Regions from separate parts of the Bacillus pfraonensis genome, predicted to be linked through region 1. Evidence: riboswitches for the same ligand, from Rfam matches in the RefSeq annotation. Region 1 holds a riboswitch; the other holds the start of a gene.
The links. Region 1 has a riboswitch for S-adenosylmethionine ahead of KFD70_RS05235 (ECF-type riboflavin transporter substrate-binding protein). Riboswitches for the same ligand answer to the same signal wherever they lie in the genome.
Positions count from the first base shown of each region.

Region 2: another riboswitch for S-adenosylmethionine. It lies ahead of KFD70_RS25485 (MetQ/NlpA family ABC transporter substrate-binding protein); the one in region 1 lies ahead of KFD70_RS05235 (ECF-type riboflavin transporter substrate-binding protein).

Region 1 is NZ_JAHCDO010000004.1:110,790-117,137, forward strand. Features, by position in the region: gene KFD70_RS05230 (ABC transporter ATP-binding protein) at 1-1,498, opposite strand, end outside; gene KFD70_RS05235 (ECF-type riboflavin transporter substrate-binding protein) at 1,509-2,057, opposite strand; SAM riboswitch class I at 2,196-2,313, opposite strand; gene KFD70_RS05240 (aspartate/glutamate racemase family protein) at 2,469-3,149, shown strand; gene KFD70_RS05245 (ATP-binding protein) at 3,234-5,015, opposite strand; gene KFD70_RS05250 (Cof-type HAD-IIB family hydrolase) at 5,344-6,204, opposite strand.
Region 2 is NZ_JAHCDO010000039.1:14,085-20,432, forward strand. Features, by position in the region: gene KFD70_RS25470 (ABC transporter ATP-binding protein) at 1-551, shown strand, start outside; gene KFD70_RS25475 (ABC-F family ATP-binding cassette domain-containing protein) at 1,020-2,564, shown strand; gene KFD70_RS25480 (hypothetical protein) at 2,822-3,139, opposite strand; SAM riboswitch class I at 3,346-3,462, shown strand; gene KFD70_RS25485 (MetQ/NlpA family ABC transporter substrate-binding protein) at 3,549-4,361, shown strand; gene KFD70_RS25490 (methionine ABC transporter ATP-binding protein) at 4,374-5,414, shown strand; gene KFD70_RS25495 (methionine ABC transporter permease) at 5,389-6,057, shown strand.

The DNA.
Region 1 (6,348 bases):
CATATTCTAAAGCTAGGTTCATATCATGTGTAATAAAGATAAATGATATTCCTTTTGCCGCTAATACACTTATACAAGACATAAATTGTTCATAATGAAAATAATCTTGTCCTGCTGTTGGCTCGTCTAAGATGATGAGCTTCGGATTCGTTGTTAAAACTGATGCAATGGTAAGCCTCTTTTTTTGCCCGTAGCTTAACGCTTGAATCGGCCAATTTCGAAATGGATATAACCCACAAATTTGCAACGCATCTTCCACTCGTTTATGTATTTCTGCCTTAGAAACCTTCTGTAATTTTAATGAAAAAGCAACTTCATCCCAAACAGTAGATTGTGTAATCATATGATTAGGATTTTGCATGACGTAAGATATCACTTCTCCACGTTTCCGAATAGACCATGAAGTTATATTATCATTATCAAGTACAATTTTCCCTTCCTGTGCTGTGTTCATTCCAGTTAATAAATGTGCAAATGTAGATTTGCCTGCACCATTATGACCTAATAATGCTAATATTTCTCCTCTTCGTATAGAGAGTGTTATGTCCTTTAATGTGAAATTTTTGTGGGAATATGAAAATGAGAGATTTTCTATTTGACATAAGACTTCTTTTTTACATTGTTTTTTAGAAGCAGTAGAACTCATCATCCATTGCTTTATCGTTTTATTTAACTCCTCATTATTTAAAGTTTCAATTGGATAAATTTCTTCATCTAAAATATTCATTTTTAGATTTTTTAACACTTCAATATATATAGGTTCTCTTAACCCTATACTTTGTAAAATGTTTGCTTGTAAAATCTTTTTTGGTGAATCGATTGCTACAATATTCCCTTCATCTATTAATATAATTTTATCTAAGTCTAATTTTAATATCTCTTCTATTCTATGCTCAATAATAACGATTGTTTTATTTAATTGTTGATGTACCTTTTGAATAAGTTCTACTGCTTTTAAACTACTTATTGGGTCTAGATTTGCTAATGGCTCATCAAATAGTAATATGTCAGCATCCGTCGTTAGTAGCCCAGCAAGAGAGACAGTTTGTTTTTGACCACCAGATAATTCATGTGGGCTTCGTGAGTGAAATCTATGCATCTGTACTTTCTGTAAAGAGTCCATAACAACCGCCTTCATTTCCTCCTGTTCTACGCAATCATTTTCTAACGAAAATGCAACATCTTCCCCTACAGTTAACCCAATAAACTGGGAATCTTGATCTTGCAAAATAGTTCCTACAAGCTTACTTTGCTCAAAAATACTACTTTTTCGTGGATCCTTACCACATATTGAAATGTTCCCAGTACTTGATCCCTCATATGAAAAAGGGATCAGCCCATTTATACAATGGGCCAATGTAGATTTTCCTGATCCACTTCGACCAGCAATCAATACTTTTTCACCTGGATAAATATGAAGTGTGATATTCTTTAAAGTAGGTTCTGTCACTTGTTGATATTGAAATGTAAATTGTTCAAAGGAAATAATCGGCTTCATTGTGCTATCCCTACTTTTCAATTTTTAAATGTGTATGTTTTTTATTTGCTTTCGCTAATCCAAGTGTAATTGGTAAACCAAGGATTAAGAAAACAAGGACATCTGCAATCGTTGCACCAAGTACTTGAATAATAATTTTATCTAAAGGCTCTCCCATCACGATAATATCGAAAGCGCCGGCAAATATAATTCCAATAACAATCCCAAGTAAACCTGTTACAGCAAAATATGAAATATCTCGATTACCGAATGTTCCATTTTCCACACTGAAACTTGCTCGTTTTTGTACAAGTCCCATCGTAAATCCAATAATGCCTGAGCTAAGTACCCATCCCCACCATATTCCCCATCCAGCGATAGTATCTGTCACTGTATGACCGATAAGACCAATCAAAAGTCCTGCAAATGGTCCGAAAATCGCACCAAAAATTGTTAATATGGCCAGAGCTGGTTTTATAAATGTATTTGGGGCAATTGAAAGTCCCCATAGACCTAATACCCCATATATTGCAGAACCAATTCCAATTGCTACGACTAATTTTGTAGATAATTTGTTCATATGAATTCCCCCTCATTCTAGTTAGCTTATATTAGTCCTATATGTAAAAGAAAATGGAATTATTCATCTTCACTTCCTTTCTCCCCAATAAAAAATGACCTCTTATAGAAGAGGTCATTTGCGTATGGATATATGATCCTCTTATCTTTCAAAAGACAATATGTCTTTTGTGGAATTAGCACCTTCCTATTTCTATGAATAAATAGGGGTTGCTGAGGTTTCATAGGGCCGTTCCCTCCACCTCTCTGGATAAGTATTCGTTTGTAATTTGTATTATTGCACTAACGTGAATTAATTTCAATATTATTCTCACTATTTTTATTTTTATATAAAATGACAAATAAATCATTGTATTCTTATCGGAATTATGGAATAATTAATAACAAAACAGGTTAACAGGGGGAATGAGACATGAAAGTAATTGGGTTAATTGGTGGATTAAGCTGGGAATCAACATCTCTTTATTATAAACATATTAATACACTAACTTTATCTCAGTATAATCATAATGCAAAGCTTGTTCTATATAGCATGGATTTTGGCGAAGTGACGAATTTACTACAAAATCAACAATATGAAGAAGTGCAAAACCAACTCGTTCAAGTAGCTAAAAAAGTAGAACACTCCGGTGCAGATTGTATACTTATGTGTTCAAATACAGTACACCAATTTGCGGAAGAAGTAGAAAAAGCAATCTCTATCCCACTTCTTCATATTGGCGATGTAAGCGCTGAAGAAATTGTTGAACATGATGTGAAGCGGATTGGTTTGCTTGGAACAAAACAAACAATGGAACAAGATTTTTATAAAACGAGACTAGCTAATTATGGTATTGAAACAATTATTCCCAAAGAAGATGAACGAAATTTCATTCATCATGTCATTCTCCAAGAGTTAAGTAAAGGTATTATTTTAAAGCAATCCAAAGACCGTTTCTTACAAATTGTTCAAAATCTCATTAAAAACGGGGCAGAAGGAATTTTATTAGGATGCACAGAAATACCGTTACTCATTTCACAACAAGATCTTTCTATCCCTGTATTTGATACTGCTTTTTTACATGCCAAAATTGCAGTGCAATTCGCTGGCTAATCAAGAAAAGAAGCTATCTTACAAGATAATAAGATAGCTTCTTTTCTTTGCTGCTACTCTATATGAAATGGAAATTAATCTCTATTACCAAGACCCTGTTATAGATGGCATAGCTGAATGAGAAGTACCCTGCTCACTTTGAAACATAGGTAAATAAATAGTAACGGATGTTCCTACTCCTACCTCACTCATGATACTAATTCTTCCTTGATGACTTTCAATGATTTTATAACTGAGCATGAGTCCAATGCCAGTTCCTTTTTCCTTTGTACTATAAAAAGGTTCACCAAGCCTTTTTATTCTTTCTTCAGGAATTCCTACGCCCTCATCAACTATATTAATAATAACCTCTTCACGTTCTAATTTTTTCACAGAAATAGAGATTTGCCCTCCATCTGGCATTGCTTCAATTGAGTTTTGTAAAATATTAATAAAAACTTGTTTTAATTGATTTTCACAGCAATCAATTATTAATTCTTTTGATTCTATATGGAGATTAATTTGAATATTTGTCATGATTGCCTTTGTATTAATTAATGAAACGACATTTCTTAATATCAAACAAATATTTTTCTTTTCAGTTGGAATGACATCAGTCTTTGCGATTGATAAAAACTCATGAAGGATAGATTCAATTCGCTCAATTTCTGACAGCATAAGATCGAAGTATTTATCCTGATCTTCTTGATTAATTTGAAATAGTTGAATAAATCCTTTAATCACTGTCAGTGGATTTCGAACTTCATGAGCTACCCCAGCAGCTAACTGTCCAATTGCTGCAAGTGTATCTGATTTATTCAATAACTCTTCAGTCTTTTTCCGCTCAGTAATATCTCGAACAATTATCATAATCTTATCTTGTAAAAGTGGTAAACACCTAGCTTCAAAGAAACTAATACTTCCTTTAAGCGTTAACGGATATTCAACAATAACTGTAGATTCTTTTTGCCTTACTTGGTGAATCGCTCCTCGAAATTGCTGTGCTACAGGTGATGGTAAGACTTCATAAAACTTTTTCCCCATAAACGATTCTGCAGGTACGTAAAACTTAGCTGGTGAACCAGCTTTATAATCTATAATTGTTCCATCAGCTTCGGTTAAAAAACACAAATCAGGTAATGCTTTAAAAATAAGCTCTAGCTCAGATGTTTGTTGCTTTAATTGTTCTTCAATTCCTTTTCGATGCGTAATATCAACTCCAACTGCCCAGTAACTATAACCAGGTACTGGAAAATGTTCTGAGATGTTTGACCACATGATTGTCTTTATTTCTCCATTTTTGCATGTTAAATTCATTTCCCAATCTCGAAAACTTTTTCCACGCATCGAAAATTTCTTTTGAATGTGTCTGCGATAACTTTCATCAGGATATAGCAATTCAAGTGCTTTTGGATTTTCAATGATTTCTTCTGCAGCATAACCTGTTACAAGCTCACATTCTCGGTTCCATAATATAAAATTCCCATCTTTATCAAGAGCATCAACCATAATGGGCATATTTTGCAAGATTGTATGTAACTGTTCTTCTTTTTTAGAAAGTAAATGTATGTTTTTTGTTTGATTTTGAAGTTTATTCATTGCATTATCTACAATGAGATTTGAAAGCATTTCGAAGTATTTTTGACAAGTACGGATATCTTTTTTTATTGAACAAGCAACAAATGACCCAAGATGTTGCTCATGTAAAAAAAACGGAATTTCAATCTTTATAAGTTCTATATGTTCTTCTCGATTCATACCAAATGAAAAAATACATTCCATATTTTGATCAAGAAGTTGATGTGAAATGTTTGTTAATTTATAAAATTGTTCTGCCATGGTTTCTATTGTGTTCACGTCAATGAGTTCCAATAGCCGAGCATTCATTCTCTTTCCACCTCTATATGTAAAATTAATACCATTTTTTATTCACGCTTCTTCATTATACGAATAATGTTCTCGTAGGTATATAGCAAGAGCATAATTATTCAAATAAATTTTATTTTTCAATAAAAAACATTCCCAACGTTCTATAATTCTCTTTATATCAATGTATTGAAATTTAAATATTCACAAAATATTCATAAATATATTGAAAAACATATACATTTTTTCCAATATATTCTATAAAATAAAAAGTAATAAGGCTTCTATGAATCTCATAGAATACCTTACCCCTAATAAAAATAAAAAAGAATCCAACAAGGATTCTTTTTTATTTTTTGACCATGACATATTGATAAAGAGCATGTGCCACTCCATGTTCTTCATTCGTCAGTGTTTCATAATCACAAATCTGCTTCATTTCGTCTACTGCATTTCCCATTGCGATAGATATATTTGCCTTTTTCATCATAGAAATATCATTTAGACCATCACCTATTGCAACAGTATTTTCTACTGGAATATTAAGATATTCCGCTAAGGTATATAAACCATTACCCTTTTGAGCGTCACAATGATTAATCTCTACATTATGCCAATATGAAGCAGTAATTGCTAGCTCAGTATGATGTTGAAAGTGCATTTTTAACTTTGTTAATTTCTCAATATCATAGGAAAATGGTAAAAGTTTATGCACATAAATCTCTCCTTCTAATATTGATTTACAACTTTCTATTATATGAAACGCTGTATGCTCAAGGTACAACGCTGCAATAGTTTCAAGCTCTTCTTGATCAATATCTTTATTTGACCTTTTTATCCATTCTATTTCATGATTCACACTTTCTTCACCGTATGCCGGAACGTATACTCCCCTGTCTGTATACAGTTGATAATACATACGATTTTGTTCAAGATACTCGACAATTTCGAGTGCCTTTGTATTTTGAATTGGGTATCGCTTCATCATTTGTTGATCTGTATAAATAAGAGCACCGTTTTCTGCGATAATAGGACATTGTAAATTAGCTTCTAGTAGCAAATGTTCAATATCTACGATAGAACGTCCTGTACAAATCACCACTACATGTCCCTGCTCCTGACATTTCCGAATTGCTTCTGCATTTTCTTTACTAATTATTTTATTTCCTGAAAGAAGAGTTCCATCTAAGTCAATTGCGATTAGTTTCATTGTTTCGTCACCACTTTCTATAAATAAACATACTCGGATAAAGTTTTACTTATTGTGATTTTACAGACAGTTGATTCCTCCACTTGCTTTCACTATAATTTAAGGTGGAAGATTTTCTGTTCGTAAATAGCGGAATAAATATAC
Region 2 (6,348 bases), on a different contig from region 1:
TTCAAAAACAGGATATTGTAAGTTATATGCCGCAGCAAGATTTGCTACTGCCATGGCGCTCAGCACTTCAAAATATTGTCCTCCCGCTAGAAATTGATGGGAAAGCAAAGAAAGAGCGATTGGCAGAAGGTATGGAAGCATTGGAGCAATTTGGTTTAGCTGAATACGCTAATCATTATCCAGATGCATTATCTGGTGGTATGCGTCAGCGCATTAGTTTCCTCCGTACTTATTTGTGTGAAAAACCGATTATGTTACTTGATGAACCATTTGGTAAACTCGATGCATTTACAAAAATGGAAGTGCATCGTTGGCTTTTAGATTCATGGCATCAAGAGAAGCAAACAATCGTGATGGTAACACATGACTTAGATGAAGCAATTCTATTATCTGATCGTGTATTTATCTTATCGCAAAGACCAGCGACGGTTATTGGTGAAGTGCGTGTGAATTTACCGCGTCCTCGCACAATGGATATGCTGACATCCATTGAGTTAAAAGAAGACAAAGCGAAGATTTTAGAGATATTAGCTCCTTATATGCGTAAGTAATAAAAGCCTCTTAACAATTTTTGGTATAATGATTGTTAAGAGGCTTTTTTATGTGGAAATCGTTAACTTTAGAATTTACTAGCCCTTATGCAATGGAGAAAATGTATGAAGAAATCTTTAGTGAAAAAGAGGAACAAAAAGATCGATAACGAATAAAATATAAGAGCATGGTATATGCTTATTATAAGACAATAATGATTTATAAAGGAGTGAAAGGATAAGATGACTTTATCAACTGTTCTTCAAATGGTTTTAGCTTGATATGGGAGAAGTCTGCCCATTTTTAAAGTGTAAGCCAAATTGAAGACAGCAGATAAAGAGCCTTAATCCTTTTTTACGATAATTATTTGTAATGGGTAAGGTGTGTTCACCTTACCCATTTTTCATGTATACACAATTAAATAAGACCTTTATTTTGCTGTTCTCTCTATTTGGCTTGTTAGTGGTAAAGAAAAGGAGAGAGCAAAAATGAGTGTATTAACAGTAGAAAATCTTACCCATACGTATGGAGATAAAAGTATTTTATATAATGCTTGTTTTCGATTATTGCAAGGTGAGCATGTTGGACTTATAGGAAGTAATGGTGCTGGGAAATCAACGTTGCTTCGTCTGTTAGCAGGAGAGATTCTACCTGATGGGGGAACAATTGAATGGTTTCCACATGTGAAGGTCGGTTTTTTAGAGCAGCATATTGAGTTACAAGAAGGAACAACAATTGAAGAATATTTACAAAGTGCTTTTTCTCACCTGTATACGATTGAACGTGAAATGATGGATATTGCTGAAAAGATGGCCAAGGAAACGGACTTAGAGCAGCTATTAACGCAATATGGAAAATTACAAAATGTACTAGAAGGTTCAGATTTTTATCAAGTTCATACAAAAATAGAAGAAATAGCAGCTGGTTTAGGGTTGTTAGATTTAGGAATGAAAAAAGATGTTTCAAAATTAAGTGGTGGCCAGCGAACAAAATTATTACTTGGGAAGCTTCTTTTAGAGAAGCCACACATTTTATTGCTAGATGAACCAACAAATTATTTAGATGCGGTTCATATCGATTGGCTAAGGGCGTATTTACAAGCATATGAAAATGCTTATATTGTCGTTTCACATGATGAATCATTTTTAAATTGTATTACAAATGTTATTTATCATTTAGAAGGGCAAACAATAAAGCGCTATGCGGGGAATTATGAAAGATTTTTATCAAGCTACCAACTTCAGAAACAACAATTACAAGCAACTTATACAAGACAGCAAAAGGAAATTGCAAATTTAGAGAGTTTTATTCAAAAAAATAAAATTAGAAAAGCGAAGCAGGCGAAAAGTCGTGAAAAGGTATTAGAGAAAATGAAAAAGCTAGGAAAGCTTAACGATGCACCAAGGCCGCGTTTTCATTTTCAAGTTCACACTGAACCTGTGAGTCGTATATTACAAGCGGAGCAGATTCAAATTGGTTATGCAGAACCATTGTTAGTTACAGGTCTTAATTTACAAGTAAAAAGAGGCGAAAAGATTGCAATTGTTGGTCATAATGGAATTGGAAAAACAACAATGTTAAAAACATTACTAGGGCAATTAAAACCATTAAGTGGAACAGTAAGTATCGGAGAACGGGTACACCCTGCATATTTTGCTCAAGAAGAATTTGCGGAAGAAATTACGCCACTTGAGCAAGTCTGGTTAGGGCGTCCGGATATGACGCAAAAAGAAATCCGGCAATCTTTAGCAAGGTGTGGTTTAAAAGAAGAGCATATTCGGCAGCCTCTTTACTTGTTAAGTGGTGGGGAACAGACAAAGGCACGTTTATGTGAGCTTATGTTAACGCGAAGTAATGTATTAATTTTAGATGAACCAACGAATCATTTAGATGTGTATGCGAAAGAAGCGTTAGGAGAAGCTTTGCGAAATTATCAAGGAACAGTTTTACTCGTTTCTCACGAGCCTTCTTTTTATAAATCTTGGGTGACACGAGTTTGGAATCTAGAGGAAATGAATGTTACGAAAAGATAAGAGGGAAATTTATTTTGGAGCGTAACTATATAAATACGCATTGAAAGACCGAGATAAACCATTCCTTTTAGGTGGGAGAGAGCATCTGTTCATGGATAGAGGCGGTCAGTGTTTTTTTTAGCCACATGCCATGTGAAAACAGAAGGAGAAAATGAGTGGAGAAATTCTTTTTTTTCATAAACATGACTTAGAGGTCGGAAAATTAAAATGGACAAAAGCATGAGAGCAGCTACGTTTTGTAGCTGCTCTCATACTTTTTACTGATTTACTTGCAAACGTTCTTGAATGAACAACAGCAACTTAACAATGCTGTCTTCTGTATAAATATCAAATTTTTGATGATGAAATTCACCATGTTCGTGATAAAAAATAAGTTCACCTTTTCCAGCCACTTCATTTATCAGCATATGAAAACTGAGTGGTGTTGCTACAATTGAGCCGTTATCATCTCTTAACAGAATTTGACAAAGCGTTTTTTGCTGTTCAACCTCATATAAAAAATCGTAATGAAAGGATTGAGCTATTTTTTCTATTTGAGAGAGGAGTAGGGTTTGTATAGCATGTGTTTCGTGCATAAAATGTAACCTCTTTTCTTGTATGCGCTGTTATCTAGTATAGTAATAATGAGTATACTTTGTACATAATTATTGCTCGTTATTTCTAGAGAGTGTCAAAATAAGTTGAACAACAATACGCAGTATATTCAGAAAAATATTATTGACAAAATTTTTTGTAAGATTTACTATTAGTACCATAACTTTTACAAAATTTAATACGGATACTCTTATCCAGAGAGGCGGAGGGACTGGCCCTATGATGCCCGGCAACCGAGCTTATGAAGAATCATAAGCTAAGGTGCTAATTCCTGCAAAACGATTTTCGTTTTGGAAGATAAGAGAGGAGCTTATTTTGTCTATTTGACACCTCTCTTATTTGAGAGGTGTTTTTTGTTTAAGAACAGATATATATGAGGGGGAATTGTATATGAAAAAATTGTTGCTAAGTATTGTAAGTGGAACGGTATTATTATTAGGCGCATGTAGTGCGGATTCAGGTAAGGAAGCAAAAGCGCTAGATGAGAAAAAAGTTACAGTTGGTGTAACGGGGGGACCGCATGAACAAATTTTTGAGAAAGTAAAGGAAGTAGCAGCAAAAGATGGCTTACAAGTTGATTTAAAGGTATTTAATGATTATGTAGCGCCAAATGTATCGTTAGACGAAAAAGATATTGATGTAAATAGTTATCAAACGAAGTCCTATTTAGATGTATTTAAAGCAGAACGCAATATGAAATTAACAGAAGTATTTTCAACGGTAACGTTCCCAATGGGAGTATATTCGAAACACTTGAAAGATGTAACCGAGTTAAAAGACGGCGATGCGATTGCTGTGCCAAATGATCCAACAAATGAACTTCGGGCTTTAAAATTATTTGAAAAAGCAGGTGTTTTAAAAGTTGATCCAAAAGCAACAGAGAAAGCAACTGCAAAAGATGTGATTGAGAATCCCAAGAATTTAAAAATTGTTGAGTTAGAGGCGTCACAATTACCAACGCAGTTAGATGAAGTGAAAGCAGCAGCAATTAATACGAATTTTGCATTAGGTGCGAAACTAAGCCCTGCTAAGGATTCTATTTTCCGTGAAGGAAAAGATTCACCATATGTAAACTGGGTGGTTGTTCGTACAGAGAATAAGGATGATGCAATCGTAAAAAAATTGAAGAAAGCGTATCAGTCTAAAGAAGTAAAAGAGTTTATCGAGAAAAAATTCGATGGTTCTGTTTTACCGTCTTGGTAGGAGCTGACTATAATGATTGAATTGAAGAATGTATCTAAGGTGTTTACAACAAAAAAAGGTAAGGTAGAGGCTCTGAAACCAACTTCCCTTAAAGTAGAAAAAGGAGAAGTGTTTGGAATCATTGGATATAGTGGTGCAGGGAAAAGTACGTTAATCCGCTGTGTAAATCTATTAGAAAAACCAACAACAGGAAACATCATTGTAAATGAAAAAGATTTAACAACTTTATCTACAAAAGAATTAGCACAAGCAAGACAAAAAATAGGGATGATTTTTCAAGGATTTAACTTATTAAAAACAGTCAATGTTTATGAAAATATTGCATTGCCTTTACGTCTAGCTGGGATTTCAAAAACTGAGATTGAAAGAAGGGTAGAAAAATATTTACGTATTGTGGACCTTTTTGATAGAAAAGATGCATATCCAAGTGAGCTTTCTGGCGGCCAAAAACAACGTGTTGCAATTGCACGTGCACTATCTTATGAACCAGAGATTTTGCTAAGTGATGAAGCGACAAGCGCGTTGGATCCAGAAACCACGGAGTCAATCTTAGACCTGTTGCTAGAAATTAATGAGAAAATTGGGATTACGATTTTGCTAATCACACATGAAATGAATGTAATCCAGCGTATATGTGATCGCGTTGCTGTGATGGAACACGGAGCTATAGTAGAAAGCGGCACAGTGAAGGATATTTTTACAAACCCACAACATGTAACAACGAATAAATTTGTGAATAGTGCTTTGGCAGTTAAAATTCCAGAAGAAGTACAAAAAGAACTGGAAAATGCTGGTGAAACTGTAACACTTTCTTTTATAGGAATTTCCTCAGGGGATCCAGCACTTGCTGTTGCTACAAAACGATTTCAAGTATACCCCAATATTTTATCGGGTAATATTACACAACTAAAACATGAAGCGTATGGTAAGCTCGTTGTTCATATGCAAGGTGAAAAACACGAGGTACAACGGGCCTTAGCATTTTTAAAAGAACAAGGAATCATCGTAGAAGGAGGTAAAGAAGAGTATGGGAAACAAATCCTTTTTGGATGAATGGGGTAAGATGATATGGGAAGCGACGATTCAAACATTTCAAATGACATCTATTTCGTTGCTTATATCAATTATTATTGCCTTGCCACTTGGTGTAACACTTGTTTTAACAAGGCCTGGTGGTCAACTAGAGAATAAAATTGTATATCCTGTTTTGAATACAATTATTAATATCATTCGTTCTATTCCATTTATTATTCTATTATTCTTCATTCTACCGTTTACAAAGCTCATTATGGGGACCTCAATTGGTGTGAAAGGTGTGATTGTACCGCTTGTTGTATTTACAGCTCCTTATATTGCGCGTTTAATGGAGACAGCTTTACTAGAAGTGGATCGCGGTGTAATTGAGGCATATCAAGCGATGGGAGTTTCTACTGTGAAAATTATTTGGCACGTTATGGTTAGAGAAGCACGTCCATCTCTTGTGCTTGGTTTAACAATCGCAACGATTGGACTAATAGGTGCAACAGCAATGGCTGGGCTTGTAGGAGCAGGGGGACTCGGAGATTTAGCATATCGATTTGGTCATCTACGGTATGAACCAGAAGTGATGTATGCAACGGTATTTATGTTAATTATTCTTGTTCAAGGCTTACAGTCTTTAGGGAATGGGATTGCTAGAAAATTAAAGAAAGATTGATGAAATGCGGTGGCTCTATTATAAGAGGTACCGCATTTTTTATTTTTAGCGTATATAAACCAAAATAAAAAATGCCATAAACTCTTTTTTTAGGCGGGCGAGAGTAGTCGGTTAGATCCTGTTTCTGCACCATGCCAGGTTAAAACAGAAAGAGAAAATGAGTGGATTCACCTGTTCTTCTTCGGACAGTAACTTATATGTCGAAAAATCAAAATGAATTTATATAGGTATAAATAAATATGGAACCTGATTTTTTGTAAACTATATTATGGTATAATTAGAATTTTTAAT